Regions from separate parts of the Streptomyces sp. NBC_01116 genome, predicted to be linked through region 2. Evidence: predicted binding sites of a transcription regulator. Region 2 holds the regulator's gene; the other holds the start of a gene.
The links. Region 2 encodes HspR, which represses chaperone genes until heat shock. Its sites were predicted from a motif close to TTGAGNNNNNNNNNCTCAA; they were not measured.
Positions count from the first base shown of each region.

Region 1 (15,796 bases), 1.4 Mb from region 2:
GATGCCGCCGGTCCCGGCGATCTCCGCCTCGACGTCGCGCCGGCCCTCCTTCGCCGCCTGGTGGAAGCTGCCGAGCCGGCGGCGCAGGGCGTCCCGGTCGAGGCTGCCGGTGCGCCCGGGAGCGGGGGTCGCGTCGGGCCGGACCACCTTGGGGGTGCGCTTCGGCAGCCCCTTGTCCGTAATTCGTCCGGCCTCGGGGCGGCGGGGGCCGGGGACCGTTTCGGCGGGGGCCGCGGCCGCTTCGGCGTGGGGCGCGCGGAACGCGGGCCCGTCCGGGTCCTGGTCCCCCGGGCCGGTCTCGGCCGGGCGCTCGTGGCGGTCGGGGCCGATCGCGTACGGGTCGGCGGTGGCCGGGACGGCCGGGGTGCCGCCTGCCGCCGGGACGTCGGGGGCCGTGGGGGCCACCGGGTCGGCCGGGGCCGGGGGAGGCTTCGGGAGCCGGACCTGAAGGGTGATCTCGGAGTCCGACTCGGCTCCGGCCCCGGTGCCGGACTCGGCTCCGGACTCGGTCCCGGCCGCGGGTTCTGCTTCGGCACCGGCACCGGCGCCGGCGACTGCTTCGGTCCCGGTACCGGGTTCCGCGACCGGCTGCCGCGCGTCCTGGTCCTGCCGGCTCGCGTCCTGCTCCCGCCGCGGTACGACGATGGCTTCCGGGGCCTCGTCGAGCGCCGCGTTCCCGGCCGCCGTCTCCTGAATCGCGGTCTCCTCGGCCGCCGCGTTCTCGCGGATCGTCCGCTCGGCGGCGACGATCAGCGGGTCGACCGCGGGCAGGGGCTCGCCGGCCGCCTCGGGGGCGCTGTCCCCGTCGGGGGCGCTGTCCGCCCCGAGGTCCGAAGCGGCCTCGGGCTCCGGAGTCGGGGCCGGAGTCTGGGCCGGGGTCGGCTCCGCTTCGGCGGGCTCCCCGGGGCCGGCCGCCGCCGGGAGCGGGAGCGGTGAACGGCTGGGCAGAGCGTTGGAGTTCGCCTCCGCCACCGAGCCCGGCAGGTTGAGCGTGGGCGCTTCACCGGGCAGCTGCACGGCGGGCGGCGAGGAGGCGGGCAGGGAGTTGGGGAGCAGAGCGCTCGGCAGGACGACGACGGCCGTCACACCACTCCCCTTCTGCTCGCGCAGCTGGACCCGTACTCCGTGCCGGGCGGCCAGCAACGACGTGACCTGGAGACCCAGTCCGGCCCCGGTCATGTCGATGTGCCGCTCCCCCGGCTCGAACGAGGCCGGGTCGGCCAGCCTGGCATTGAGTTCGCCCATCCGGACCGTCGACATGCCGATGCCCGTGTCCGACACCGAGAGCATCACCTCGCCGCTCTCCAGCAGCCAGCCCGACAGCTCGACCTGGGAGTCGGGCGGCGAGAAGGAGGTCGCGTTCTCCAGGAGTTCGGCGAGGAGGTGGCTGAGGTCGTCGGCGGCGAACCCGGCGATCTGGGCGTGCGGCGGCAGGGACTGGATGGTGACCCGCTCGTACCGCTCGATCTCGCTGACGGCCGCGCGCGCCACGTCGACCAGCGGGATCGGCTCCGCGTGGCCGTGGCCGTGCTCCGCGCCCGCGAGGACCAGCATGTTCTCGCTGTGCCGGCGCATGACCGTGGCCATGTGGTCGAGCTTGAACAGGGTGGCCAGGCGCTCCGGGTCCTGCTCGCGCTCCTCCAGGCCCTCGATGACGCCGAGCTGCCGCTCGACCAGCCCGAGGGTGCGCAGCGAGAGGTTGACGAAGGTGTGGTTGACCGTGTTCCGCAGCTGTTCCAGCTGGGTGGCCAGCTCGGCGGCCTCCGACTGGAGCTCGGCCCGCTGGGCGACGAGGGTCTCGCGGCCGGCGATCAGCTTGGACCGCTCCTCGGTGAGGCTCCCGACGCGTCCGCCGAGGTCCTGGTGGAGGGTGGTGAGCCTGCCGTGCAGGGAGTTCATCGACCGGACGACCTGGGCGAACTCGTCGTTGCGGCCGGTGTAGCGGACCGGTTCGGCGCTCTCGGGGTCCTCGGCGAGGCGCGCGGCGCCGATGCGCAGGACGGCGAGCGGCTGGGTGAGGGTGCGGGCCACGGCGGTGGAGACGCCGACGGCGAGCAGGAAGCAGCCGCCCAGCAGGGCGATGCTCAGTTCGAGGGCGGTGACGTCGTCGTCGCGGATCCCCTCCAGGTGCTGGACCTGGCCGGTGGTCAGGGCCGACTCGACGCTGCGCATCCGGTCGACGCGGCCGGAGAGCGCGGCCTCCAGCTTCTTGGGGCTGGTCCCGCGCTCCGCCTTGGAGAGTTCGGGGCGGTCGGTGAGGCGGGTGAGGTACTTCTCCGCGTTGTTGACCTGGGATCCGGTGACGGTGGCGGAGAGCCTGTCCCGGGCCTCCGGGTCCGCCGCCTGGTCGAAGTCGGCCAGCGCGGCCTGCTCCCGGACGCGGGCCTGCTGGGCGGCGGCGCTCAGCTCGTCGCGTTCGCGGCCGACGCGGGTGTCGCCCTCGTCCTCGGTCGCCACGGGCAGCCCGGTGAAGGGGTCCGTCTGGCCGGTCGGCTCGGGGCTCGGCACGGCGAGCGCGGCGAGGAGCAGCCCGCGGGTGGCGGCGGCCTGTTCGGACGCGGCGCCGAGGGTGAGCGGGGCCCGGGTGGCGTCGGCGGCCCGCGGCGGGGTCTTCTCCGCCAGCTCGGCGGCGATGCCGTGCAGCTTGGCGATGACGTCGGAGTACGCCTGGTGCGCCTCCAGGGCGGAGCCCTTGCCGGTCAGCGCTTCACGGCGCAGGGAGGGAACCGTCGAGAGGTCGCGGCGCAGGGCCGCGGAGGCCGCCTCGTGGATCTCGTCGATCTGCTGGTCGACGCGGGTGGTGCGGGCGGTGCGGTTCTTCGCGCCGTCGCTGTCGTCGGCCTTCTCGTCCCGGCCGTCGGCGATGTACGCGGTGATGGCGTCGCGCTCGTCGGCGAGGGCGTGCCCGAGGGTGACCGCCTGCTGGTTCAGCTCGGCGAGGGTGACCAGCCGCTGGGACTCGGTCAGATCGGTGGAGGCGCCGAGCACGGCGGGGGCGCCCGCCGCTATGACGATGACGCCGACGACCGCGACACCGGCGACCAGTCGGCTGCGCACCCGCACGGTCCGCTTCTCCGCACCGGGCGCCGGAGGCGTCGCCCCGGAACCGTCGCGCGTCGTGCCCTTGCTCCGCGGCCGCTTCTTCTGCACCGGTGCTCGCAATCTTGACTCGTCCACCCTTGAAGCAGAGGTGACGCACGGTCACATGGAAGGGCGCCCCGCTCCTGGTACGGCTTCCGACCATTCCAGCGCTTTTGAGAGGGGGGCGCGCATCAACCGCTCCGCCACTCGAAGGAGTGAACATCACTCTTGAGTTGGCGAACAAGTCTCCCCCGGCGCGCCTCTGACCATGCGTGGACCACGGGGTGGAACTTCCGCGCAGCCTTTGGGAGGATGCCCGCCCGCATCGCTCCGGAGCCGCCCCTTCCGCCCCGTGCGCACGCGTTGACCTGCTGGTACAGGCCGTTTCCGGCCGCGTGCGGAGATGGTGAAGGGCTCGTGCAGACTGGCGGTATGCGCATCGAACTCGCCACCGCGCCCGGAAGCCCCGAACACCCCAACGAGGACTGGGCCTCCGGGGCCCTTCCCGCGTCCGGCCAGGGCGGTGTACTGGTCCTGCTGGACGGCGTCACCCCACCGCGGGGGGACGACGGTTGTGTGCACTCGGTGCCGTGGTTCACCGCGCGACTGGGCGGCGCACTGGTGGAACTGTCCGGTTCCCGCACCGACCTGACGCTGACCGAGGTCCTGGCCGAGGCCATCTCCCGTACAGCCGACACGCATCGAGCCACCTGTGACCTTTCTCACGTACGTACGCCTCAGGCAACCGTGGTGCTGGCCCGCTGGGACGAACGCGTGATCGAGCACCTGGTGCTCTCCGACTCGGCCCTGCTGCTGGAGTCCCTCGACGGCACGGTCCGGGCGGTCCTCGACGACCGGCTGGACCGACTGCCGCCGGGCTCGCTCGCCTCGAACGAGATCGCCGACGCCACGGTGCGCAACAAGGAGGGCGGCTTCTTCACCGCCGCCGCCGATCCGTCGGTGGCGGCGCGCGCGGTGACGGGCAGCACGCCGGCGGCCGGTGTCCGGGCCCTCGCCGCGCTCACGGACGGCGCGACCCGCTGGACGGAGGTGTTCGGCGAGGGCGACTGGGCGGATGCGCTGGAGCTGCTGCGGAAGGCGGGGCCGCAGGGCCTGATCGACCGGGTGCGGGAGCTGGAGGCCGCCGACGCGGAGGCCGGGCGCGTACGGCTGGGGCGGGGCAAGACGCACGACGACGCCACCGCGCTCCTGGTGGAGCTGGACTGAGCGCGACGGGCGGCCGGGCGGTTCAGCTCTCGGCGCGGGCGTTCAACTGGTGCAGGAGCCGGGCCAGCTCGGCGACCTCGGCCCGGTCCCAGTCGGCCAGCTTGCGCACGTAGCGCCCCCGGCGGGCGTCCCGGACGCTGCGGAAGCGGGCCAGGCCGTCGTCGGTGAGATGGACGAGCCAGGCCCGCCCGTCGGCCGGGTCGGGTTCGCGGGCCACCAGCCCGAGGTTCTCCAGGGAGCGCAGCTGGCGGCTCATGGTGGCCTTGCCGACGCCGAAGTAGGCGGCCAGCTCGGTGGCCCGCTGCCGGCCCGCCGCCTCCAGGCGGACGAGCAGGCCGTAGGCGGCGGGCTCCAGTTCGGGGTGGACCTCCCGGGCCATGTCGCCCGAGGTGGCGCGCGCCCGGCGCAGGAACACGGCCAGCTCGCGCTCCAGTGCCAGAAATTCGTGGTCCACACCACTTCCGCCCGTCGCGCCCGGCTCCGGCTCGCTGTCGTTCCCGCGCACGTCAGTACCCCTCGTACGTTTCCCGCCGATGAAAACTTCTTCCGCGACCGGTCGACGCCGCAGTTCGGCCAGTATTTCGCAGGAGTAGACCAACGGCGGCGGCCCGGCCCTCTTCCGCACCCGGGTCTACGTGCGTAGCGTCAACCGCGACAGGGGCTTATGACATGGACACACCATGTCACGGCCCCGGCGCATCTCCGCACCTCCGCACCCGCACCCCGCCCTTCCCGGCTCCCCACCCCACCCCGGAGGCACGCTCATGCCCGCGCACAGATCCGGCACGCCCAGGACGTCCCGCACGCCCGGCGGGTCCCGCCGTCGGCGCCTCGCCGCGGCGGGATCGCTCCTGGCCGCCCTCGCCCTCCTCCTGGCCCTGCCCGGCGCGGCCACCGCCGCCGCCCCCTCCGACGACGCCCCCGCCCGCGGCACCGCCCGGATGGGCCAGGGCGTCATCGAGCACGACGGACAGGGCGGCCTGCCGCGCGACTCCCGGGCGGCCCAGACCGAGGGCGTGGACGTCAGCAGCCACCAGGGCGACGTCGCCTGGGGGACGCTCTGGAACAGCGGTGTGAAGTGGGCCTACGTGAAGGCCACCGAGGGGACCTACTACAAGAACCCCTACTTCGCGCAGCAGTACAACGGCTCGTACAACGTCGGCATGATCCGCGGGGCTTACCACTTCGCCACCCCGAACACCACGAGCGGCGCCGTGCAGGCGAACTACTTCGTGGACAACGGGGGCGGCTGGTCGCGGGACGGAAGGACCCTGCCGGGCGTGCTCGACATCGAGTGGAATCCGTACGGCGCCCAGTGCTACGGGCTCAGCCAGGCGGTGATGGTCAACTGGATCCGCGACTTCACGAACACCTACCGGGCGCGCACCGGACGGGACGCGGTGATCTACACCGCGACCAGCTGGTGGAAGGACTGCACCGGCAACAACGCGGGCTTCGGCGCCACCAACCCGCTGTGGGTGGCCCGGTACAACACGACGGTCGGCGAACTGCCCGCCGGCTGGGGCTTCCACACGATGTGGCAGTACACCTCGACCGGCCCGACGGTCGGCGACCACAACCGCTTCAACGGCGCCCTCGACCGCGTACAGGCGCTGGCCAACGGCTGATCCGGCCGGCCCCGCACCGACCGACCGCTCGACCGGCCCCGGCGACCGCATCCCAGGTCACCGGGGCTGCTCGCTGCCCCGGCCCCCACTATGCACTCCATGTATACGCACTATGTATAGTCCTCGACGTGCCGCACACCTGTGCGGAATTTCCCGCACAGAGGAGTGATGTGTCGTGCCCAGAAAGATGCCGTCGTCCAAGGTGGGGTTGACCGCGGCGCTGGTGACGGCGCTCACACTGGCGGTGAGCGGCTGCTCGATGGACACCACCGCGCCGGGCTCGGCACGCGGGGAGGCGGCCTCCGACGCCAAGGGCTCGTTCGGGCCGGTCGACTGCCGCGAGGCCAAGTGCATCGCCCTGACCTTCGACGCGGGTCCGGGCAAGGACACGCCGAGGCTGCTGGACATCCTGAAGGAGAAGAAGGTGCACGCCACCTTCTTCCTGCTGGGCAAGCACCACGTCATCAAGTACCCCGATGTGGTGCAGCGCATCGAGGACGAGGGCCACGAGGTCGCCAACCACACCTGGACGCACAAGGTGCTGACCGACCGGAAGCCGGACGAGATACGCGCCGAGCTGGAGAAGACGCAGCTGGCCATCGAGAAGATCACCGGCAAGAAGCCCCGGCTGATGCGCCCGCCGCAGGGCCGCACCGACGACACGGTCTCGGACATCAGCAGGGACCTGGGGCTCTCCCAGGTGCTGTGGAGCGCCACCGCCAAGGACTACTCGACGAACGACTCCGCGCTGATCGAGAAGCGGATCCTGGACCAGGCGGGCAAGGACGGCATCATCCTGCTGCACGACATCTACAAGGGCACCGTCCCCGCCGTGCCCGGGATCATCGACGCGCTCCAGAAGGACGGCTACACCTTCGTGACCGTCCCCGAGCTGATGGCCCCGGCCGTGCCGGAGCCGGGCACGATCTACCGCCCCTGACCGCCGAGGACCACCCTCGACCGGTCCGGCACGGCACGCGGAACGGCCCGCCCCCGTCGACTCGGGGAGCGGGCCGTCCAGGAGCCGTTCGGGACAGACCGTTGCGTACGGCCGTTGCGTACGGCCGTTCCGCCGTCAGGCCGCGGCGGGCATCCTCTCCTCGGTCCTGGGCCCGGTCCTGGCCACGGGGGCGGCCGAAGCCGGGGCGAGGGCGATCTCCAGCACCTGGCGGACGTCGGCGACCGGGTGGACGTCCAGCTTCTCCAGCACCTCGGCCGGGACGTCGTCCAGGTCGGCCTCGTTGCGCTGGGGGATCACCACGGTGGTGATGCCCGCCCGGTGGGCGGCCAGCAGCTTCTGCTTGAGGCCGCCGATCGGCAGCACCCGTCCGGTCAGCGACACCTCACCGGTCATCGCCACATCCGTACGGACGAGGCGTCCGGAGAGCAGCGAGGCCAGCGCGGTCGTCAGCGTGATGCCGGCGCTCGGGCCGTCCTTGGGGATGCCGCCCGCCGGGAAGTGGATGTGCACGCCCCGGTCCTTGAGGTCCGCGACCGGCAGCTCCAGCTCCGCGCCGTGCGACCGCAGGAAGCTCAGCGCGATCTGCGCCGACTCCTTCATGACGTCCCCGAGCTGGCCGGTGAGGGTCAGCCCGGAGGCCCCGGTCTCCGGGTCGGCGAGCGACGCCTCGACGAAGAGGACGTCACCGCCCGCCCCGGTCACGGCGAGCCCGGTGGCCACGCCCGGCACCGCGGTGCGGCGCCCGGCCGGGTCCTGGGCGGACTCGGGCACGTGGTGCGGGCGGCCGATGAGGCCGCGCAGATCCGCGTCGGTCACCGCGAACGGCAGCTCGCGGTCGCCCAGTTCGTGCTGGGCGGCGACCTTGCGGAGCAGCCGCGCCACGGCCCGCTCCAGATTCCGTACGCCCGCCTCGCGGGTGTACTCGCCGGCCAGCTTGCGCAGCGCCGACTCCTCCAGGGTCACCTCGTCCTTCTCCAGTCCGGCCCGCTCCAGCTGGCGCGGGAGCAGGTGGTCCCGGGCGATGACGACCTTCTCGTCCTCGGTGTAGCCGTCGAGGCGGACCAGCTCCATGCGGTCGAGCAGGGCCTCCGGGATGGCGTCGAGCACGTTGGCGGTGGCGAGGAAGACCACGTCGCTGAGGTCGAGCTCGACCTCCAGGTAGTGGTCGCGGAAGGTGTGGTTCTGCGCCGGGTCGAGGACTTCGAGGAGGGCGGCGGCCGGGTCGCCCCGGAAGTCGGAGCCGACCTTGTCGATCTCGTCGAGCAGGACGACCGGGTTCATCGAACCGGCCTCCTTGATGGCCCGCACGATACGGCCGGGGAGCGCGCCCACATACGTACGCCGGTGGCCGCGGATCTCCGCCTCGTCCCGGACGCCGCCGAGCGCGACACGGACGAACTCGCGGCCCATGGCGTGCGCGACGGACTCGCCGAGGGAGGTCTTGCCGACGCCGGGCGGGCCGACGAGGGCGAGCACGGCGCCGCCGCGACGCCCGCCGACAACTCCCAGCCCCCGGTCGGCACGGCGCTTGCGCACCGCGAGGTACTCGGTGATGCGTTCCTTCACGTCGGCGAGTCCGGCGTGCTCGGCGTCCAGGATCTCCCGGGCGCCGCGGATGTCGTAGGCGTCCTCGGTCCGCTCGGTCCAGGGCAGTTCGAGGACGGTGTCCAGCCAGGTGCGGATCCAGGAGCCCTCGGGCGACTGGTCGCTGGACCGCTCCAGCTTCTCGACCTCCTTGAGCGCGGCCTCGCGGACGTGCTCGGGAAGGTCGGCGGCCTCGACGCGGGCCCGGTAGTCGTCGGACGCGTCGTCCGGGTCGCCGTTGAGCTCGGAGAGCTCCTTGCGCACGGCGTCCAGCTGGCGGCGCAGCAGGAACTCGCGCTGCTGCTTGTCGACGCCGTCCTGGACGTCCTTGGCGATGGATTCGGCCACATCCTGCTCGGCGAGGTGCTCGCTCAGCCACTGGATGGCGAGCTTCAGCCGGGCGATCGGGTCCACGGTCTCCAGGAGCCGGACCTTCTGGGCGGTGGTGAGGAACGGCGAGTATCCGGAGTTGTCGGCGAGCGCGGAGACGTCGTCGATCTGCTGGACCCGGTCCACGACCTGCCAGGCGCCGCGCTTCTTCAGCCAGCTGGTGGCGAGTGCCTTGTACTCCTTGACCAGCTCGGCGGCGGATCCGGGCAGGGGGTCGGGGGCGGCGGTCCCGATCACGGTCCCCTCGACCCACAGCGCCCGGCCGGGCCCGTTGGTCCCGGCGCCGATGCGGACCCGGTCGCGGGCCCGGATGAGCGCGCCCGGGTCGCCGTCCGACAGGCGTCCGACCTGCTCGACGGTGCCGAGGACACCGGTCCCCGTGTACGTGCCGTCGATCCGCGGGACCAGCAGCACCTGGGGCTTGCCACCGCCGGGACGGACGGCGGCCTGCGCGGCCTCGACGGCGGCGCGCACCTCGGCGTCGGACAGGTCGAGCGGCACGACCATGCCGGGCAGGACGACCTCGTCGTCGAGCGGCAGCACGGGCAGGTCGATCGGTGTGAACGCCTCGGACTCGTTAGTCATGATCTCCCCTTCGGCAGGCAAGTTGAGCTATGTCGACTCAATGCTCCTGAGCCGCCGAATGTTCCCCACCGCCTGTTCGCTCTGAGCGATCAGCCGCTTTCCCCCGGTCCGCCCCCCGGGGAGCACCGCGGGACGGGCCGTTGTTCCCCGCCCCCCGGAAGAGGGAACTCGCTGGCCTTCACCCCCGGCGCGGGACAGGATGACGGAACCCCACCGCCACGACCGGAGACCGGAGAGCCACCCGATGCCCGCGATGCACCCGCTGCGTGCGATGCCCGCCCCCGACCCGATGCCGGCATGCTCCGCCGACACCCCCGTCGTCCTCGACCGCCGCGAGGGCCCCTTCGGCGAAGTCGTGCTGCGGGAGCGCGGGGAACACTTCGAGATCATCGCCAACGGCTGCTTCCTGATGGACACCTCCGACGGGCGCTCCGAGCGGCTGCTGATCGACGCCGCGCTGGCCGCCCTGCCCGCCGGACGGACCGGCCCCTCGGTGCTGATCGGCGGGCTGGGCGTCGGGTTCTCGCTGGTGCGGGCCGCCGAGGAGGGCCGCTGGGGGCGGATCGTGGTCGTGGAGCGGGAGCAGGCGATCGTGGACTGGCACCTGGCCGGGCCGCTGGACCGGATCACCGGGCCGGCGCTGGCCGACCCCCGGACCGGGATCCTGCACACGGATCTCGTCGCCCACCTCCGTACCGCCACGGAGCGTTACGACGCGCTGTGCCTGGACATCGACAACGGGCCGGACTGGACCGTCACGGAGGACAACGGAAGCCTCTACTCCCCCGCCGGCCTGGCGCACTGCCACGACCGGCTGACCCCGGGCGGAGTGCTCGCCGTCTGGTCCGCGCAGCCGTCGCCGGCCTTCGAACAGGCGTTGCGGAATGCCGGGTTCAGTGAGGTAAGGACGGAAGAGGTGGCCGTTGCCCGAGGTGTGCCCGACGTGGTCCATCTCGCACGCCGGGCGGTGTGAACCCCCTCCCGGTACACGCGGACCGGCGGCGGCACGGGCCAACCGGCACAAGGCCGACGATCCGGCCACCCGGTCGGGGCGGACGCGCACCTCCGGGGCAACACCCTGCGTAGCCGGGAGCCCTCCGCTGCCTTTACGCTGCTGACCGGCACACAGGATCACCCACGAAATCCACGAGCGAGAACCGTGCCTCCGGGGGAATGGCCCTCGCGAGAACGGGCAGGGGCGGGGCGATGGAACAGACACACACCACCCACAACGGCGTCGCGGCCACCCCGGGGGCTCAGCGCCGGGTGCTGGTGGTCGAGGACGACGCCACGATCGTCGACGCCATTTCCGCGCGACTGCGGGCGGAGGGCTTCCTCGTGCAGACCGCGCTGGACGGTCCCGCGGCCGTGGACGCGGCCGAGGCCTGGCAGCCCGACCTGATGGTGCTCGACATCATGCTCCCCGGCTTCGACGGGCTGGAGGTCTGCCGCCGGGTGCAGGCGACGCGTCCGGTACCGGTGCTGATGCTCACCGCACGCGACGACGAGACCGACATGCTGGTCGGGCTCGGGGTCGGCGCCGACGACTACATGACCAAGCCGTTCTCCATGCGGGAGCTGGCCGCCCGGGTGCACGTGCTGCTGCGCCGGGTGGAGCGCGCCGCGCTCGCCGCCGTCACCCCGCGCAGCGGGATACTGCGTCTGGGTGAGCTGGAGATCGACCACGCGCAGCGCCGGGTCCGGGTGCGCGCCGAGGACGTCCACCTCACGCCGACCGAGTTCGACCTGCTGGTCTGCCTCGCCAACACCCCGCGCGCGGTGCTCTCCCGGGAGCAGCTGCTGGCCGAGGTGTGGGACTGGGCGGACGCCTCGGGCACCCGCACGGTCGACAGCCACATCAAGGCGCTGCGCCGGAAGATCGGCGCGGAGCGGATCCGTACGGTGCACGGCGTGGGCTACGCCCTGGAGACTCCCGCGCCATGACGCGGCCAGGGTCCGGACTGCGGCCCTTCTCGATCAAGGCCAAGCTCGGCACGCTCGTCGTGGTCTCGGTGTTCATCACCACGGGGCTGCTGATCGTCGCGTTGCGGACCCGTACGGAGTTCCGCTTCATCACGGTGTTCTCGGTGATCGCCACGCTGCTGATCACCCAGTTCGTGGCACACGGTCTGACCGCGCCGCTGGACGAGATGAGAGCGGTGGCCCGGTCCATCTCGCACGGCGACTACACCCGCCGGGTGAGCGGCGCCGGGCGGCGGGACGAGCTGGGGGACCTGGCGCAGACGATCAACCGCATGGCGGACGATCTGGAGGCGGAGGACCGGCATCGCAAAGAGCTGGTCGCCAATGTCAGCCATGAGCTGCGCACCCCCATCGCGGCGCTCAGAGCCGTGCTGGAGAACGTGGTGGACGGGGTGTCCGCCGCCGATCCGGAGACGATGCGCACGGCGCTGAAGCAGACGGAGCGGCTCGGCCGGCTGGTCGAGACGCTGCTGGACCTGTCGCGGCTGGACAACGGGGTGGTGGCGCTCAAGGCCCGCCGTTTCGAGGTCTGGCCGTATCTGTCGGGCGTACTGAAAGAGGCCAACCTCGCCGCCTCCCACCGACGCCTGTCCTCGGGTTCGGGCAATCACTCCCGTACGGACGTCCACCTGCATCTGGACGTCTCGCCGCCGGAGCTCACCGCGCACGCGGACGCGGAGCGGCTGCACCAGGTGGTCGCCAACCTCATCGACAACGCGGTCAAGCACAGCCCGCCGCACGGCCGGGTGACGGTGCTCGCGCGGCGCGGGGACCGTCCCGAGTCGCTGGAGCTGGAGGTCGTGGACGAGGGGCCCGGCATCCCGGAGGCGGAGCGCCACCGGGTGTTCGAGCGCTTCAACCGGGGCCAGGCGCCCTCCCCGCACGGTCCGGGAAGCGACGGCGGCACGGGACTGGGGCTGGCCATCGCCCGCTGGGCGGTCGATCTGCACGGCGGCCGGATCGGAGTGGCCGAATCCGCGAAGGGCTGCCGCATCCAGGTCACCCTCCCGGGAATCCCCGAGCCGCGCGGTTGACGGCACGCTTGACATAGGGTCGAACCGGAAGGGCACGTTCTCCCGTGTCCTACCAGCACGGGACCTCACAGGCATACGGTCGGATGACCGTATCCTCGGTCCCGCGTACCCGAAGTGCAGTGGAACCTCGCTTGTTTCCCGCCATTTCCTGCGCCGAAACCCGCCTTCTGATGTGATGTGCACGACGAAGCACCGGCCCGGCCTGCAAGGAACGGTTCGGGGGGCGTAGCCTTGATTTCCGCTGTCCATCACCTTGTGAAGCGGAAGAGGGCGGTTGCCGCCGTGTCGTCTCAGTCCCCCAGTAACTCGAGCATCTCGACCGACCAAGCCAGCCCGGGTACGAACCCGGCCGCTGCGTTCGGCGCCAATGAATGGCTCGTCGACGAGATCTACCAGCAGTACCTCCAGGATCCCAGTTCGGTCGATCGCGCCTGGTGGGACTTCTTCGCCGACTACAAGCCGGGTGCCTCCGGCACGGCGGACAAGCCCGTTCCCGGCGTCGCACCGGTGACCGAGGCGCCCGCCGCCCCGGCCGCGCCCGCCCCGGCAGCCGCTCCGGCTCCGGCGAAGGCCGCGCCCGCGCCCGCTCCGGCGGCTCCCGCGGCTCCCGCGCAGCCGGCCCCCGCCAAGGCCGCCCCGGCCCCGGCCCCGGCGAAGCCCGCGGCGGCGAAGCCCGCCGCCGCGCCCGCCAAGGCCAAGGCGGACGATTCCACCGAGGCTCCGGCCGGCCCGGAGTACGTGACGCTGCGCGGCCCCTCGGCCGCCGTCGCGAAGAACATGAACGCCTCGCTGGAGCTGCCGACGGCCACCTCCGTCCGCGCGGTCCCGGTGAAGCTGCTCTTCGACAACCGCATCGTCATCAACAACCACCTCAAGCGCGCCCGCGGCGGGAAGATCTCCTTCACGCACCTCATCGGGTACGCGATGGTGCAGGCCCTCAAGGCCATGCCGTCGATGAACTACTCCTTCGCCACGAAGGACGGCAAGCCGACCCTGGTCAAGCCGGAGCACATCAACCTGGGTCTGGCCATCGACCTGGTGAAGCAGAACGGCGACCGCCAGCTGGTCGTCGCGGCCATCAAGAAGGCCGAGACGCTCAACTTCTTCGAGTTCTGGCAGGCGTACGAGGACATCGTCCGGCGCGCCCGCATCGGCAAGCTCGGCATGGACGACTTCTCCGGCGTCACCGCCTCGCTGACCAACCCCGGCGGCATCGGCACCGTCCACTCGGTGCCCCGCCTGATGCCCGGTCAGGGCCTCATCATGGGCGTCGGCGCGATGGACTACCCGGCGGAGTTCCAGGGCACGTCGCAGGACACCCTGAACAAGCTCGGCATCTCGAAGGTCATGACGCTCACGTCGACCTACGACCACCGGGTCATCCAGGGCGCCGCCTCCGGCGAGTTCCTGCGGGTGCTGTCCCAGCTGCTGCTCGGCGAGAACGAGTTCTACGACGAGATCTTCAAGGCGCTGCGGATCCCCTACGAGCCGGTCCGCTGGCTCAAGGACATCGACGCCTCGCACGACGACGACGTCACCAAGGCCGCGCGGGTCTTCGAGCTGATCCACTCCTACCGGGTCCGCGGCCACGTCATGGCCGACACCGACCCGCTGGAGTACCACCAGCGCAAGCACCCCGACCTGGACATCACCGAGCACGGCCTCACCCTGTGGGACCTGGAGCGGGACTTCGCGGTCGGCGGGTTCGCCGGCAAGACGATGATGAAGCTCCGCGACATCCTCGGCGTGCTGCGTGAGTCGTACTGCCGCACCACCGGCATCGAGTTCATGCACATCCAGGACCCGAGTCAGCGCAAGTGGCTCCAGGACCGCGTCGAGCGCGCGCGTCCGAAGCCCGAGCGCGAGGAGCAGCTGCGCATCCTGCGCCGACTGAACGCGGCCGAGGCGTTCGAGACGTTCCTTCAGACGAAGTACGTCGGCCAGAAGCGGTTCTCGCTGGAGGGCGGCGAGTCCGTCATCCCGCTGCTCGACGCGGTCATCGACTCCGCCGCCGAGGCCCGCCTCGACGAGGTCGTCATCGGCATGGCCCACCGCGGCCGGCTGAACGTGCTGGCGAACATCGTCGGCAAGTCGTACGCGCAGATCTTCCGCGAGTTCGAGGGCAATCTCGACCCGCGCTCGATGCACGGCTCCGGCGACGTCAAGTACCACCTGGGCGCCGAGGGCACCTTCACCGGTCTGGACGGCGAGCAGATCAAGGTCTCGCTGGCCGCCAACCCCTCGCACCTGGAGGCGGTGGACCCGGTCCTGGAGGGCATCGCCCGCGCCAAGCAGGACATCATCAACAAGGGCGGCACGGACTTCACGGTCCTGCCCGTCGCGCTCCACGGCGACGCGGCCTTCGCGGGCCAGGGCGTCGTCGCCGAGACGCTCAACATGTCGCAGCTGCGCGGCTACCGCACCGGTGGCACCGTGCACGTGGTGATCAACAACCAGGTCGGCTTCACCGCCGCCCCGGAGTCCTCGCGCTCCTCGATGTACGCCACGGACGTGGCGCGCATGATCGAGGCGCCGATCATCCACGTCAACGGCGACGACCCGGAGGCCGTGGTCCGCGTCGCGCGGCTCGCCTTCGAGTTCCGGCAGGCGTTCAACAAGGACGTCGTGATCGACCTCATCTGCTACCGGCGCCGCGGTCACAACGAGACCGACAACCCGGAGTTCACCAACCCGCAGATGTACACGCTGGTCGACAAGAAGCGCTCGGTGCGCAAGCTGTACACCGAGTCCCTCATCGGTCGCGGCGACATCACGCTGGAAGAGGCGGAGCAGGCGCTCCAGGACTTCCAGGGCCAGCTGGAGAAGGTGTTCGCGGAGGTCCGCGAGGCCACCTCGCAGCCCGCCGCCCCGCACGTCCCGGAGCCGCAGGCCGCGTTCCCGGTGACCGTGGAGACGGCCGTCTCCGCCGAGGTCGTCAAGCGGATCGCCGAGTCGCAGGTCAACATCCCCGACTCGATCACCGTCCACCCCCGCCTGATGCCGCAGATGCAGCGTCGCGCGGCCTCGGTGGACAACGCCACGATCGACTGGGGCATGGGCGAGACGCTGGCCATCGGTTCGCTGCTGATGGAGGGCACCCCGGTCCGGCTCGCCGGCCAGGACACCCGCCGCGGCACGTTCGGCCAGCGCCACGCGGTCCTGGTCGACCAGGTCACCGGCGAGGACTACACCCCGCTGCTGTACCTGGCCGAGGACCAGGCCCGGTACAACGTCTACGACTCGCTGCTCTCGGAGTACGCGGCGATGGGCTTCGAGTACGGCTACTCGCTGGCCCGTCCGGAGTCGCTGGTCATCTGGGAGGC
Region 1 is NZ_CP108644.1:5,922,508-5,938,303, reverse strand. Features, by position in the region: gene OG245_RS26295 (nitrate- and nitrite sensing domain-containing protein) at 1-3,150, opposite strand, end outside; gene OG245_RS26290 (hypothetical protein) at 3,514-4,308, shown strand; gene OG245_RS26285 (MarR family winged helix-turn-helix transcriptional regulator) at 4,331-4,813, opposite strand; gene OG245_RS26280 (lysozyme) at 5,073-5,936, shown strand; gene OG245_RS26275 (polysaccharide deacetylase family protein) at 6,124-6,876, shown strand; gene lon (endopeptidase La) at 7,012-9,456, opposite strand; gene OG245_RS26265 (spermidine synthase) at 9,710-10,429, shown strand; gene OG245_RS26260 (response regulator transcription factor) at 10,663-11,400, shown strand; gene OG245_RS26255 (ATP-binding protein) at 11,397-12,473, shown strand; gene OG245_RS26250 (multifunctional oxoglutarate decarboxylase/oxoglutarate dehydrogenase thiamine pyrophosphate-binding subunit/dihydrolipoyllysine-residue succinyltransferase subunit) at 12,756-15,796, shown strand, end outside.
Region 1: lon (endopeptidase La) is a predicted target of HspR. The motif match lies at 9,479-9,497, and genes of this name have one in related genera.

Region 2 (15,796 bases):
GGGAACCGGAACGAACACCTCATGCTCCATGGAAACCGAGCCTAATCGGCCATGGCCCGGACGTCAGCGCTTCCACCCGCCGAAAGCCGGGCGCGCTCACACGTCCTCCCGGTAACGGGGGTGGACCAGCGTCGACGGAATCAGCCCGGGGAGCCGGGCGTCGTCCGCCGCACGCGCCCCCTCCCGCAGTTCCCGGCCGCCCAGCGACCGCGGCACGGGCCCGCCGGCGGCCAGCGAGGGCTGCGGCGCCGCGCCCGGTCCGGCGAGGAGGAAGCCCCAGTCCTCCCGCTCCCGGTCCTCGCCGCCGCCCCGGTCCGGGCCGGTGGCGAGGCCCGTGTACCGGCCGGTGACGCTGTACGGGCGGGTCGCGAGGCCGCCCGCGCGCATCGATGCCTCCACCGTCCAGAAGGTCTGCGGCCGGGTGCCCAGCGGCCCCGCGTGCACCACGAGCCGCCCGTCCGGGGCCAGGGCCTCCGCGACCAGCCCGTAGAACTCGGCGGAGTACAGCTTCGTGCTGGCGGTGATGCCCGGGTCCGGGAGGTCGGAGACCACCACGTCGTAGCGCCCCCGGTCGGCCCGGAGCCAGGGGAACGCGTCCGCCCCGACCACCGAGACGCGGGGGTCGCGGAAGGCGTGGCCGTTCAGCTCGGAGAGAGCGGGGTCCGTGCGGGCCAGTCGGGTGACGCCCGCGTCCAGTTCGACGACGGTGACCGAGCGGACGTCCCGGTAGCGCAGCACCTCGCGGGCGGCCAGTCCGTCGCCGCCGCCCAGGATGAGCACGCGGGCGCGGGGCCCGTCCATCGCGGGGTGCACCAGCGCCTCGTGGTAGCGGTACTCGTCGCGGGCGCTGACCCGCAGCCGGCCGTCCAGATAGAGGTCGAGGGAATCGCGGTCCGCGCCGGTCAGGACGACCTCCTGCACCTCGGTCTGCACGGCGACCCGCACCTGGTCCCCGTACACCGCCCGCCGCGCCGCCCGCTCGAAGTCGTCGACCAGCACCGTGGCGACGGCCAGGACCGCGATCACCGAGCCGTTGACCAGGACGAGGAGCCACCGGGAGCGGGTGGTGAGGTCGCGCCGGAACACCCACAGGACCAGCGCGGCGCCCGCCGCCGCGTTGATCCCGCCGGTGAACAGCGCACCCGTCAACTGCCCCAGCAACGGCAGCAGCAGGAACGGGAACGCGAGCCCGCCGACCAGCGCGCCCACGTAGTCGGCGGCGAAGAGGTCGGCGACGGTCCCGCCCGCGTCCTGCCGGTCGACGCGCTGGATCAGCGTCATCAGCAACGGGATCTCCGCGCCGATCAGCACCCCGATCGTCAGCGAGAACCCGACCAGGGCGTACTGCGAGTCGCCGAGCCAGGCGAACGAGGCGTAGAGCACCAGCGCGGAGGAGCCGCCGATCAGCGCGAGGGCCGCCTCGACCATGCCGAAACCGACGGCGGCATGGCAGCGCAAACGTTTCGCGAGAAGGGAGCCGATGCCCATCGCGAACACCATCACGGAGAGCACGACGGAGGCCTGGGTGACCGAATCGCCGATCAGGTAGGAGGCGAGCGCGACCAGTTCGAGCTCGTAGACGAGACCGCACGCGGCGCAGACGAAGACCGCGGCCAGCACGAGGAACCGGCCGGTCCTCGGCCGTACGGGAAGCCGCGCCGCGCCCCCTCGCAGCGATATCTGCTGGTCGATCATGGTGCGAACGCTACGTCACCGCACCATCGCCGCCTGTCACCCACACGGGTGTAAGTGCCCCCGCCGGTCACGCCGCGGGCGCCGGAATCCGCACCCCCACCCTGGTCCGGGTCACCACCAACTGCCCCTCCTGCGGGTAGGCGTGCCAGGTGCGCCACCGCACCTGGCCCTCGGTGCGCTGGGCGAGCATCGCGGTGAAGGCGTACGGGCTGCCGGGGAAGGTGCCCGCCAGGCCGTGCGGGTGGTCGCTCACGAGCGCGAGCAGTTCCTGTGCCCGCCCGGCGAACTGCCCCTGGGTCAGGGTCTCGACGCGGGCGGCGAATTCGTACTCCCAGTCCCCGAGCCGCTTCGCGACGCCGAGGGGCAGGGGGGTGCTGCTGCCGGGCATACAGGCCACGGTCTCGGAGCAGACACCGCGGTCCTCCTGGAGGAGGACCTGATGGGAGGCGCCGAGCAGCCTCAACTGGACTTCGGCGCCGTCGAGCTGGAGGTCGAGGACCGCCAGGGCGGGCAGCGGCTCCCGTCCCAGCATCCAGGCCAGGTCGGCGGCGCGGGTATCGGTGTAGGCCGTCTGGAGGGTGGTGAGCATGGGTGGGCTCCGCAAACACGCATGGACACCTGGACAGCAGGGCGCCCCGGATGACCGCACGTGGGAGGTGGGGAGCGCCCGATCTGGTCCAACTGGGGTCCGAGGGCTGATTGTTCTCTTCCACGAGGGAATCACGAGTTACGCGCACTCACAGCGTTTTCGCCCAACTTGCCGTGGTTTCCATCCCCTCGGGGGCCCAAGGGTTCACTTGTTCAACAAAAAGCGTCCGAGTCGCTCAACGAAAGAGCGTCCGGAGGGAGTTCACCCTCCGGACGCTCGGCGTCATGTCACTTCCGGTGACCGCGCGACGGTGTCCCGTCAGCTGCTGCCTCCGCCGCAGCCGCCCCCGCCGCCCCCGCACGACGAGCCGCCGCCGCAGGAGTGCCCGCCGGAGCCGTCGCCGTTGGAGTCGCCCCCCGACCACCAGCCCCCGGAACTGCCCCCGCCGTCGGCCGAGGCCCCGCTCGCGGAGCGCCGGCGTCCGGGCCGCGACTTCGACGGCCCGCTCCCGCCGGTGGCCCGCAGACCGGCCAGCAGCGCTCCGACGACGACCACCGAGACCAGCACCGCGATGAAGACGCTCATGCTCCCCACCCGCCCTTCTCTTCCCCCGAAGCGAGGTCCCCCGTCGCTTCCCCGTTGTTGTGTGACAGGGGGATTCCCCAGCCATCCTCGCGCCAAAGCGGACTTGAGCAACTCCAGAGCTTCGGCCCAGGATGGCGCCCATGACACAGGGACGAGCGACACAGGGAACCCCGGCGGAGAAGCGGCCGCTGCTCAACCGCAGCCTCGCCGGGTTCGGCACGACGATCTTCGCGGAGATGTCCGCGCTGGCGGTGCGGACCGGCTCCATCAACCTCGGCCAGGGCTTCCCCGACACCGACGGACCCGAGGAGATCCGGGAGGCGGCGGTCCGGGCGCTGCGCGCCGGGCACGGCAACCAGTACCCGCCGGGCCCCGGCGTCCCGGAGCTGCGCACCGCCGTCGCCGCCCACCAGGAACGCTTCTACGGCCTGACCTGGTCCCCGGACACGGAGGTCCTGGTGACGACCGGCGCCACGGAGGCGATCGCCGCCTCCCTGCTCGCCCTCCTCGAACCGGGCGACGAGGTCATCGCGTTCGAGCCGTACTACGACTCGTACGCCGCCTGCATCGCCCTGGCGGGCGCGAAGCGCGTACCGCTCACCCTCCGCGCCCCGGACTTCCGCCCGGACCTCGACGAACTGCGCACCCTGATCACCCCGCGCACCCGCCTCCTGCTCCTGAACACCCCGCACAACCCGACCGGCGCGGTGCTCACCTCCGACGAACTCGCCGGGATCGCCGCCCTGGCGGTGGAGCACGATCTGCTGGTGGTCACCGACGAGGTGTACGAGCACCTGGTCTTCACCGGGGCGCACCACCCGATCGCCGCGCTGCCAGGGATGCGCGGGCGCACGGTGTCGATCTCCTCGTCGGGCAAGACGTTCTCGTACACCGGGTGGAAGATCGGCTGGGTGACCGGGGACGCGGCGCTGGTGGCCGCCGTGCGGGCGGCGAAGCAGTATCTGACCTTCGTGAGCGGAGGCCCGTTCCAGTACGCGATCGCCGAGGCGCTGGCCCTGCCCGACGCCTTCTTCACCGACTTCCGCGAAGGCATGCGCCGCAAGCGGGACCTGCTGGCGAAGGGGCTGCGCGCCGCGGGCTTCCGGGTGTACGAGCCGGAGGGGACGTACTTCATCACCACCGACATCTCCCCGTTCGGCGACGAGGACGCGGGCGCCTTCTGCCGCGCGCTCCCCGAGCGCTGCGGGGTGGCGGCCGTGCCGAACTCGGTCTTCTACGACGACCCGGAGGCGGGCCGCAGCCAGGTCCGCTTCACCTTCTGCAAGAAGGACGAGGTGCTGGAGGAGGCGGTGGAGCGGCTGGCCCGGCTGGGCTGAACACGCGGACGGCCCGGCGGCCGGTCGTGACGACCGGCCGCCGGGCCGTTCCCGTTCGCTGCGGGGAACTAGGAGCCCTGCGGGGAACTAGGAGCCCGCGGGCTCCTCGCCCTCCGTCTTGCCCTCGGCGGGCTGGATGCCGAGGCGCTCGACGAGCCACTTGTCGAACTCGATCGAGGCGCGGACCCAGCTCACCGTCGAGGAGACGAAGTGCTCCAGGCTGACGCCGGTGCCGATGAGCATCTGCGCCTCACCGATCAGCCGGACGGAACCCGCCTCGCCCTCCTCGCCCTCGTGGGCGTGGGTGTAGACCTTGGGCCACAGGGTGCGGCGGTTCCAGTCGTCGATGGCGTCCAGCAGGACGGGACGCTGGTCGAGGTCGTGGGGGCGGTCGTAGAACGTGCGGACCGAGAAGACCTGCTGCTCCTCCTCGCCCCGGAACATGAAGTACGTCCGGAACTCTTCCCACGGCGCCGCGAGGTCGCCCTCGTCGTCGACGACGTACTTCAGCTCCATCTGGTCGAGGAGCTGCTTGACGAGGTCCTGGTCAGGGACGACGGGGCCCTCCGGTCCTGCCGCCTGCGGTTCGGGCTGGCCCCCGAAATTAGGAATCGAGGACGGATCGATGCTCACCGTTATTTCCCTTCGTGCGGTTGCGGCCATCCTCTCCCATGGCGGGCGGGGCATGGCAAGCCCGGACGGCCCCTATCCGCCACAAGCTGACAGAGAGCGGGTGGGGACGGGAGCCGCCGGGCACGTCTCCACGGACTGCGATGTTCCGTGACCGGCGGTGACGACCTGCTGGGGCCGTCGGGGCGACCGGGTGGGGTCGTTACGAGGCGGGGCCGACGCTCAGCCCGTCCTCGACCCGCTCCACCCGTACGGTGTCACCGTCGCGGACCTCTCCGGAGAGGATCTCCTTCGCGAGCCGGTCGCCGATCGCGCTCTGGATGAGCCGGCGCAGCGGCCGCGCCCCGTACGCCGGGTCGTTGCCCTCCTCGGCGAGCCAGGCCAGCGCCTCCGGGGAGACCTCCAGGGTGAGCCTGCGGTCGGCGAGGCGCTTCGCCAGCCGGTCGATCTGGAGCCCGGCGATGTGCGCGAGCTCCTCGCCGGACAGGGCGGAGAAGACCACCAGGTCGTCGAGCCGGTTGATGAACTCCGGCTTGAAGGAGGCCCGCACCACGTCCAGCACCTGCTGCTTCTTGACCTCGGGCTTGACCAGGGGGTCCATCAGGAACTGGCTGCCGAGGTTGGAGGTGAGGACGAGGATGGTGTTGCGGAAGTCGACCGTGCGGCCCTGGCCGTCGGTGAGCCGGCCGTCGTCGAGGACCTGGAGCAGGACGTCGAAGACCTCGGGGTGGGCCTTCTCGACCTCGTCCAGCAGCACGACGCTGTACGGGCGGCGGCGGACGGCCTCGGTGAGCTGGCCGCCCTCCTCGTAGCCGACGTAGCCGGGCGGGGCGCCGACGAGGCGGGCGACGCTGTGCTTCTCGCCGTACTCGCTCATGTCGATGCGGATCATGGCCCGCTCGTCGTCGAACAGGAAGTCCGCGAGCGCCTTGGCCAGCTCGGTCTTGCCGACGCCGGTGGGGCCGAGGAAGAGGAACGACCCGGTGGGCCGGTCGGGGTCCGCGATCCCGGCGCGCGTGCGGCGTACGGCGTCGGAGACGGCCTGCACGGCCTCGCTCTGCCCGATCAGCCGCCTGCCCAGCTCGGACTCCATCCGCAGCAGCTTCTGCGTCTCGCCCTCCAGCAGCCGCCCGGCCGGAATGCCGGTCCAGGCGCCGACGACGTCCGCGATGTCGTCCGGGCCGACCTCCTCCTTGACCATGGTGTCCTTGGAGGCTTCCTGCTCCGCCTCGGCGGCCTCCTCCAGCTCCCGCTCCAGGCCGGGGATCTCCCCGTACAGCAGCTTGGAGGCGGCGTCGAAGTCGCCGTCACGCTGGGCGCGTTCGGCCTGGCCCCGCAGCTCGTCGAGGCGCTCCTTCAGCTCACCGACCCGGTTGAGGCCCTGCTTCTCCTTCTCCCAGCGGGCGTTGAGGCCGCGCAGCTCCTCCTCCTTGTCGGCGAGGTCGCGGCGCAGCTTCTCCAGGCGCTGCTTGGACGCGGGGTCGGACTCGTTCTTGAGGGCCAGCTCCTCCATGCGCAACCGGTCGACGGAGCGCTGGAGTTCGTCGATCTCCAGCGGTGAGGAGTCGATCTCCATACGGAGCCGGGAGGCGGCCTCGTCGACGAGGTCGATGGCCTTGTCGGGGAGGAAGCGGGAGGTGATGTAGCGGTCGGAGAGGGTGGCGGCGGCCACCAGCGCCGAGTCCGCGATCTGCACCTTGTGGTGGGCCTCGTAGCGGCCCTTGAGCCCGCGCAGGATCGCGATGGTGTCCTCGACGGAGGGCTCGGCGACCAGCACCTGCTGGAAGCGCCGCTCCAGGGCGGGGTCCTTCTCGATCCGCTCGCGGTACTCGTCGAGCGTCGTCGCGCCGACCATGCGCAGCTCGCCGCGGGCCAGCATCGGCTTGAGCATGTTGCCCGCGTCCATGGCGGAGTCGCCGCCGGCGCCCGCGCCGACGACGGTGTGCAGCTCGTCGATGAACGTGATGATCCGGCCGTCGCTCTCCTTGATCTCGGAGAGGACGGTCTTCAGACGCTCCTCGAACTCGCCGCGGTACTTCGCGCCGGCGACCATCGCGCCGAGGTCCAGCGAGACGAGACGCTTGTTCTTCAGGCTCTCGGGAACGTCGCCCTTGACGATGCGCTGGGCGAGCCCTTCGACGACGGCGGTCTTGCCGACGCCGGGCTCACCGATGAGCACGGGGTTGTTCTTCGTCCGGCGCGACAGCACCTGCACGACGCGGCGGATCTCCTGGTCGCGGCCGATGACCGGGTCCAGCTTGCCCTCGCGCGCGGCGGCCGTGAAGTCGGTGCCGAACTTCTCCAGGGCCTTGTACTGGCCCTCCGGGTCGGGTGTGGTCACCCGGCGCCCTCCCCTGCTCGTCTCGAATGCCGCCAGCAGCTTCTTCGCACCGGCGCCCTGCCCGTCGAGGATCTCACCGGCGCGGCCGCCCTTGGCCGCGATGCCGATCAGCAGGTGTTCGGTGGAGATGTAGTCGTCGCCCAGCTCCTTCGCCCGCTGGGCGGCGTCCTGGATGACGGCCAGCAGCTCGCGGTTGGGAGCCGGCGGGGCGACGGTGGAGCCGGTGACGCTGGGCAGGCCCCCGAGCAGCCGCTCGGTCCCGCCCCGCACCGCGGCCTGGTCGGCCTCGACGGCGGCGAGCAGGTCGGTCACGTTCTCGTTGTCCTGGCCCTCCAGCAGCGCGAGCAGCAGGTGCCCCGGGGTCAGATCGGCGTGCCCGTCCTTCACGGCCCTGCTGGTGGCCGCGTTGATGGCGTCCCGGCTCTTGTTGGTCAGCTCGGCGTCCACGTGTGGTTACTCCTCCTCGCAGCTGGTGGGTCGTACGTCTCCGTTGACTCGATCAACGTACACAAAGTTGAGTCTATTCCACTCAAGGCGATGCGCGCACGCGCCGCGCGCACCCGAGGACCGGCCTCGTACGCTGCCCCCATGGCAGACGTACACGACCCCGCTCCCGCCTACGTCGCGTTCTGGCGCGAGAGCCACCTCTCCACCCTGACGACCCCACGCCCGGACGGCACGCCGCACGTGGTGCCGGTGTGTGTGACGTACGACCCGGAGGCAGGGGTGGCGCGCGTGATCACCGACGGCGGCAGCCGCAAGGTCGCCCACATCCGGGCCGCCGGCCCCGGCGGCGCGCGCGTGGCCGTCTGCCAGATCGACAGGGCCCGCTGGGCGACCCTGGAGGGCCTCGCGGTCGTCCGCACGGAGCCGGAGGCCGTCGCGGACGCTGAGGCCCGCCACGAGGCGCGCTACGGCCGCGCCCCGCGGATCAACCCGACCCGGGTCGTCATCGAGATCGCCCTCGACCGGGCGCTCGGAAAGGTCTGACGGGTCCCCCCGGACACCGCCCCCGCAACCCCGTACGGGAACAGCACAACGGCGCCACCGTGTTCAGGTCACGGTGGCGCCGCTGTGTGGGGGAAGCGCCGGAGCGATAGGTGACGACGGGGGAATCGCTCAGGCACTGCGGGGGGTGGCGGAAAGGGGTTCTGCGTCGAACAGCTCGTGGTCCCGCTGATCGAGGTTGACGAAGATCATGCCGTACCTGACGGCACAGCGGACCGGCTGCGGCGCACCGCGCGGCCGACGGAGACAGCGATAGGCGCGGACGTCCTCGTCCTCTTCCATCACCACGACGATCGGCTCTCCGAACAGGGTGACCATCAACGAGTCGCCACGGCGGGGGAGGGCCGTGAGCAGATCGATGAAATGCCACCCTGAGCGATAGGCGGTTGCCATCTCGCGCCGGAAGGTGCGGTCGTCCGGCGGGGTGGTCATGCGACCGTGCGGGCCGGAGCGACCCAGCCGATGTCACCCGGGGTCGCGGCGGGCGAGACCCAGCCGATGTCGCCCTTGACCGCGGCGGGCGAGACCCAGCCGATGTCACCCTGGACCGCGGCGGGCGAGACCCAGCCGATGTCACTGGGCGCTGCGGCCCGAACAGTCTTCTGCTCGCCGCTGCCGCCCATGGCGCCGACGCCCGTCAGCCCGAGTCCAAGGGCCGCGACGAACGAGGCGGCAAGCGCCGAGCGAAGCATTCGCTTGTACATAGTCGGCTTCGTCCTCACTTGTGGATTCTTCTCCCCCGCACCTAAGACGATGTCCCACCTGGGCACGCGAACACCACTGGGTCGATGCATCATGTTCCTGAATGTTCAGGAACCTGGGGGGTGGAGAAATGACCACAAGCCACACAAAGAAGACACATCCTCACGGGATCACCGAACTGTGCGAGGCAGGGGGACGTCTTTACGCCACCGCACTCCGGTCCGGCCGCATCGCCCGGTCCGAGCTGGAACCCGCTCCGTGCCTGATGGAGTTCGCCCTGCTCCATCCCGACCCGGACGACGCCGGCTGGCTCCGGCCGGTACCGCCGTCGGCGGCGCTGGCCCAGCATCTGCATCCCATAGAACGCGAGATCCAGGAACGCCGACGCCATTCGGTGGAACTGACCGAGTCCTTCGAGCCTTTCATGGACATCAGCGCCCAGGGCCCGCCCACGACGCACGCCATCACCGTGCTGGAGGGCGTCAACCGGATCAACGCGGCCCTCGACCTCGCCACCACGGAGTGCCGGGCCGAGGTGCTCACCGTCCAGCCGGGCGGCGGACGCAACGAGGACCAGCTCAGCAAGTCGCTGGAGCGCGGACTGTCCGTCGTCCACCGCGGGGTGCGCATCCGCACCCTCTACCAGCACACGGTGCGCCACAGCCCCAGCACCCTGGCCTACGCCGAGCGCATCGCCAACGACAACGTGGAGATCCGGACGCTCGAAGAACTCATCGAGCGCCTGATCGTCTTCGACCGCACGGTCGCCTTCATCCCCGCCCAGGACGACCGCCAGGTCGCCCTCGAACTGCGCCACCCCGGCCTCGTCGAATACCTCGTGAAGGTCTTCGAACAACTGTGGACCCGTGCCGCACCTCTCCTCGAAGAGGTCAAGTACGACCCGATGCCCCAGGGAATCAGCGGCGTTCAGCGTTCCATCGCCCAACTCCTCGTCGAAGGGCACGTCGACGATTCCATCGCCCGCCGGCTCGGCATGAACGTCCGCACCTGCCGTGCGCACGTGGCCAAGCTCTCCGCCGCTCTGGGCAGCAGCAGTCGCGCCCAACTCGGCTACCTGATCGCACGTTCGGGAATCCTGGACCACACCCCCTGAACCCCCGGGCGCTCCCCTTCTCCCTCCGTCCCCGCTCCCCCGTCCCCGCTCCCCTCCCACCCGGAACACGGCCGCACAAGCCCACCCGGAACGCGACCGCACAAGGGGGAGTAGGCGGCCGCGTCCCGCGCTGTCGGGACCCCCCCGGAATCCCCGACAGAGCGAGCCTTTCGCGCCCTCTAGGCTTTGGCCACCGTCATCTTGTTGCAGTGCGAGAAGTGGGGGGCCCACAATGCACACGGAGGGGACGAACCGGACCCACGCGCACGGGAACAGGGAACTGTGCCCGCCCGCCGTCCGGCTCTACGGGACAGCGCTCCGCGACGGCCGCGTCGCCCGCGCCGCGACCGGGCCGGTCCCCTGCCTCATCGAGTCGGCCCTTCTCCAGCCCGACCCGTTCGACGACGCGTGGCTGCGCCCCGTACCGCCGTCGGCCGCGCTGGCGCACCTCCTGGGACCCATCACCCGCGAGATCGACGAACGCATCCGGCTCACCGCCGCGCTGAGCAGTTCACTCGCCCCGCTGACGACGGTGGCCGTCGACGACCCGAACCTCGCCATCACCGTCCTCGAAGGCGAGAGCCTCATCGCCGGCTCCCTGCGGAACGCCTCGGCCGCCGCGAGGGAGGAGGTCCTCACCGCGGAGCCGGGCGGCAACGGCCCGGCCGACGGCCTCCGGGAGTGCCTGGAGAACGCACGGACCGTCATCGCGGCCGGCGGCCGCGTGCGCCACCTCTACCAGCACCCCGCGCGCCACAGTCCGGAGATCGCCGCCTACGCGGCCCAGCTCCCGGCCGACCGCCTCCAGGTCCGCACCGTGGAACGGACCATCGAACGGCTGACCGTCTTCGACCGGACGGTCGCCTACGTCCCGGCGACGGCCGAGCGCACCGCGGCCCTGGAGATCCGCCATCCCGCGCTCGTCCGCTACCTGGTCCAGGTCTACGAAGTCCTGTGGGCGCAGGCCACCCCGTACAGGCGACAGCCCGCCACCACCGCCCCCGTCACCGACGTCACCGCCGTCCAGCTCGGCATCGCCCGCCTCCTCGTCGAAGGCCACGTCGACGACGTCGTCGCCCGCAGGATGGGCATCAGCGTCCGCACCTGCCGCGCCCACATCGCCCGGCTCACCCGGACACTCGGCGCCACCAGCCGCACCCACCTCGGCGCACTCCTCGTCCGGTCAGGCATCGTCGACGCCGACCCGCCCGGACCCTGACCACCACCAGCCGAAAGGGCGACCGATGCGCACCGGGGCCGACGACCCACCCGCAGCTCCACACGTCCCGCACTCCCCGCACGAACTCTGCCCACCGGCGATCGGCCTCTACGCCGAGGCGCTCCGCACGGGACACGTCCCCGAGCCCGACGCCGCCCGCGCGCCCTGCCTCGTCCCGCTCGGGCTGCTCCGCCCCGACCCGGACGACCCGGGCAGGCTGCTCCCCGTACCGGCGGCCGCGGCGCTGACCCGGCTCCTCGGGCCGCTCGCCCGGGACCTGGACGAGCGGCTGGCCTCCGCCGCCGCCCTCGTCGACGCGCTGACGCCGCTGGCCTCGATCGCGGGCCCCGCCCACGGCTCCACCTTCACGGTGCTCGAAGGAAAGCCCGCCATCCGGTCGTCCATCGAGGAAGCCGTCCACGCGGCCGAGAAGCACATCCTCACCCTCCACCCCGGCAGCAAGCGCCCCGGGGCTCTCCTGGTCCGGGCGAGGAACGAGGCCCTGGCACCTCTGCGACGCGGCGTGCACATGCGCCACATCTACCAGCACTCCGCCCGCTACCACCCGAATCTGAAGGACTACGTGGACCGGCTGCCGGAGGAGCGGCTGGAGATCCGCACCATGGAGCAGACCCCGGAGCGGATGTTCGTCTTCGACCGGACCACCGCCTTCGTCGCCGCCTCCGCCGACCGCGACATCGCCCTCCGCATCACCCACCCGGCCGTCGTCCGCTACCTCGTCCACGTCTACGACGTCCTGTGGGCCGGAGCCACACCGTTCGAAGCGCCCCTGGAGACCGCGCTGCCCGGCGCCCCCGTCACCGCCGTCCAGCTCGGCATCGCCCGCCTCCTCGTCGAAGGCCATGTCGACGACGTCGTCGCCCGCAGGATGGGCATCAGCGTCCGCACCTGCCGCGCCCACATCGCCCGGCTCATGCAGGCCCTCGGCGCCACCAGCCGCACCCACCTCGGCGCACTCCTCGTCCGGTCGGGCATCTCCGAGACGGACCGGCGGACACACGGCTGACCGGCGGCAGCCGGACGACGGCCCCCCGAACTCCCCGGCCACCTGCGAGAATCCCGCACGTCAGGCCTGACCGACCTGACGCATCACCGCCACGCGACCGAAGGACCACGAGAACCGGATGACCGACACCACCCCCCTACCCGCCGCCGTCGAGGACGACCACCACGGGGGCATCGTGGTCGAACTCACCGGAGAGCACGGTGAGATGCTCGTCGTGAGCGGCGAGGGAATTCCCCGCGTGGTCCTCACCCGCGCACCCGGCACGGAGATCGACGACCACATCGCCATCGGCACCCGCGACCCCCGCCGGCTCACGCTCACCGTGGACGGCCGGGAAGCGACGATCAGGCCGGGCAAGGGAAAGCTCCGCCGCCGGTCCTACCGGGTCGACGTCCGCTGCGCGGGTACGTCCTACCGGCTCGTGCCCGACTCGATCCCGAGCAGTCGGCTGACCCGGGCCGGCAAGCACCTCGGGGACTTCTCCTCGGACGGCGATCGGCGGGTGATCGCGGAGTGGCGGGCCGGAGCCGCCGTCGAGCCGGCCGACGCCGCGATCGGCTACGCGCTGGCCGCCGCGTTCGGCACCGGCGGCCTGCCGATGTGGATGATGGCGGTCGAAGCGGTCAGCGAGCTCCTGCCGTAGGCACCACGCTCGGCACACGTCAAGGGGCCGGGAGAGCGGATGAACGCTCTCCCGGCCCCTTGACGTGTACGGAGCGTACGAAGGAAGCCGCTGGACTCCGGTCCGTCGGCCGCCGACCGGTCCGTCGGCCGCTTCTAGTCCGTCGGCCGCTTCGGCTTCGGCCGCCAGACCACCAGCGCGCTGGTCTGCTGCACGTCCTGGTACGGCACCAGGTCCCGGCGGTACGAGGCGTGCACCTGGGCCTCGCGCTGCTGCATGGCGACCGCCGCGCCGTCCACCGCCGCCGAGAGCTCGGCGACGCGCTGCTGGAGGGCCGCGACCTGGTTCTCCAGCTCGATGATCCGCTTGATGCCCGCGAGGTTGATGCCCTCGTCCTGCGACAACTGCTGCACGGCGCGCAGCAGCTCGATGTCGCGGGCCGAGTAGCGCCGGCCGCGCCCGGCCGTACGGTCGGGGGAGACCAGGCCGAGACGGTCGTACTGACGCAGTGTCTGCGGGTGCAGGCCAGAGAGCTGGGCCGCGATCGAGATCACGTACACCGGTGTCTCATCGGTCAGCTGGTACGGATTGCGTCGACGGCCGTCCATCTCAAGCTCCCTTCGCAGCCTGGAACAGTTCCGCCCGCGGGTCCTCGTCCGCGGTCGCCTTCCGGTAGGCCTCCAGGGCGTCCCTGGCCTCCTGGCCGAGGTCCCGGGGAACCGCGACCTCCACGGTGACCAGCAGATCGCCGCGGGTGCCGTCCTTGCGCACCGCGCCCTTGCCCCGGGCGCGCATCGTACGCCCGTTGGGAGTGCCGGCGGGGAGCTTCAGGGTGACCGGGGGGCCGCCGAGGGTGGGGACCTTGACCTCGCCGCCGAGCGTCGCCTCCGGATAGGTGACGGGCACGGTGACCGTGAGGTTGTCGCCCTTGCGGCCGAAGACCGGATGGGCGTCGACGTGGACGACGACGTACAGATCGCCGGCCGGGCCGCCGCGTTCGCCGGCGCCGCCCTTGCCGCGCAGCCGGATCCGCTGGCCGTCGGAGACGCCCGCCGGGATCCTCACCTGCATGGTGTGCGCCGACTTCGCCCGGCCGCTGCCCTTGCAGACGTCGCAGGGGTCCTGGGCGATGAGGCCCCGGCCCTTGCAGTCCACACAGGGGTCGGTGAGCGAGAAGCCGCCGCCGCTGCCGCGCGAGACCTGGCCGGTGCCGACGCAGGTCGGGCAGACCCTGGGGGTGCCGTTCTTGTCGCCGGTGCCGGAACACGCCTTGCAGGGCGCCTGGCTGGACATCCGCAGCGGGACCGTGGCCCCGTCGACCGCCTCGGTGAAGCTGAGCGTCACCTCGGACTCGATGTCCTGGCCGCGCTTGGGCTGGACCCGGGTGCCCGTGCCGCCGCGGTTGAACAGCCCGCCGAAGACGTCGCCGAGACCGCCCCCGCCGCCGAAGCCGCCGGCCGCGCCGCCCTGGGCACCGCCCGGGGCGCCGCCTCCGAAGAGGTCGCCCAGGTCGAAGTTGAAGTTGCCGCCGGCACCACCGGGGCCGGGGCGGAAGCCGCCGTTGCCGAAGAGGGCGCGCGCCTCGTCGTACTCCTTGCGCTTCTTGGGGTCACCGAGGACGTCGTTCGCCTCGGAGATCTCCTTGAAGCGCTCCTCCGCCTTGGCGTCGCCCTTGTTGGCGTCCGGGTGGAACTCGCGGGCGAGCTTCCGGTACGCCTTCTTGACCTCGGCGTCGGTGGCGTCCTTGGGGACGCCGAGGACCTTGTAGTAGTCCTTCTCGACGAAGTCCTTCGTGCTCATCGACGTCCCTCCTTCCGGACGATCGGCCGAGCGGCCGGCCCGTGGGCCGGCCGCCGGGCCGGTCGGTGGACACCGTGGTGGTCAGACGCGTTGCCGTCAGACCTCCTCGGTGCCACCGCTCTCCTCGTCGTCTGTCTTCTCTTCCTTGGCCGCGGCGGGCGTGGCGCCCGGCTGCGGCTCGGCGACGGCCACCCGCGCGGGGCGGATGGTGCGCTCGCCGATGCGATACCCCGGCTGCAGGATCGCCACGCAGGTCGTCTCGGTGACGTCCGGCGCGTAGCTGTGCATCAGGGCCTCGTGGATCGTCGGATCGAAGGGCTCACCCTCCTTGCCGAACTGCTGGAGGCCCAGCTTCGCGACGGTGGTCTCCAGCGATTCGGCCACCGACTTGAAGCCGCCGACCAGCTCGCCGTGTTCCCGTGCGCGGCCGACGTCGTCGAGGACGGGCAGGAGCTCGGACAGGAGGTTCGCGACAGCGATCTCCTTGACCGTGACCCGGTCCCGCTCGACGCGGCGGCGGTAGTTCTGGTACTCGGCCTGGAGCCGCTGGAGGTCCGCGGTGCGCTCACCGAGCGCGGTGCGTACCTGGTCCAGCTGTGCGGTCAGACCGACGGTCGGGTCGAGGTCCCCGGCCGGGGCCGCCGTCTCCTCCTCGGAGGAGTCGGCAGCCTTCGGCTCGGCGTCATCAGGGGTGGCGCCGGAGGGGACGTCGGGCTTCTCCTCGAAGCCCGGAGTCTCCTCGGTCACGCCGCACCGCCCTTGGTGTCCTTCTCGTCGTCCACGATCTCGGCGTCGACGACATCGTCATCGGCCTTGCCCTGGGCGTCGCCCGGGGCGTCGGCGCCCGGGGTCGCACCCTCGGCCTGGGCGTTGGCGTACATCGCCTGGCCCAGCTTCTGGGAGACGGCCGCGACCTTCTCGGTGGCCGTGCGGATCTCGGCGGAGTCCTCGCCCTTGAGCTTCTCCTTCAGCTCGCCGACAGCGGTCTCCACCTCCGTCTTCACGTCACCGGGGACCTTGTCCTCGTTGTCCTTGAGGAACTTCTCCGTCTGGTAGACGAGCTGCTCGCCCTGGTTGCGCGACTCGGCGGCCTCGCGGCGGGCGTGGTCCTCCTCCGCGTACTTCTC
Region 2 is NZ_CP108644.1:4,559,605-4,575,400, reverse strand. Features, by position in the region: gene OG245_RS19950 (SRPBCC domain-containing protein) at 1-30, opposite strand, end outside; gene OG245_RS19945 (polyamine aminopropyltransferase) at 97-1,695, opposite strand; gene OG245_RS19940 (DUF2617 family protein) at 1,763-2,284, opposite strand; gene OG245_RS19935 (hypothetical protein) at 2,603-2,869, opposite strand; gene OG245_RS19930 (pyridoxal phosphate-dependent aminotransferase) at 3,010-4,206, shown strand; gene OG245_RS19925 (YbjN domain-containing protein) at 4,294-4,839, opposite strand; gene clpB (ATP-dependent chaperone ClpB) at 5,039-7,624, opposite strand; gene OG245_RS19915 (pyridoxamine 5'-phosphate oxidase family protein) at 7,766-8,167, shown strand; gene OG245_RS19910 (hypothetical protein) at 8,297-8,617, opposite strand; gene OG245_RS19905 (hypothetical protein) at 8,614-8,889, opposite strand; gene OG245_RS19900 (helix-turn-helix transcriptional regulator) at 9,018-10,001, shown strand; gene OG245_RS19895 (LuxR C-terminal-related transcriptional regulator) at 10,234-11,220, shown strand; gene OG245_RS19890 (LuxR C-terminal-related transcriptional regulator) at 11,246-12,247, shown strand; gene OG245_RS19885 (hypothetical protein) at 12,366-12,890, shown strand; gene OG245_RS19880 (heat shock protein transcriptional repressor HspR) at 13,025-13,477, opposite strand; gene dnaJ (molecular chaperone DnaJ) at 13,479-14,669, opposite strand; gene grpE (nucleotide exchange factor GrpE) at 14,766-15,416, opposite strand; gene dnaK (molecular chaperone DnaK) at 15,413-15,796, opposite strand, start outside.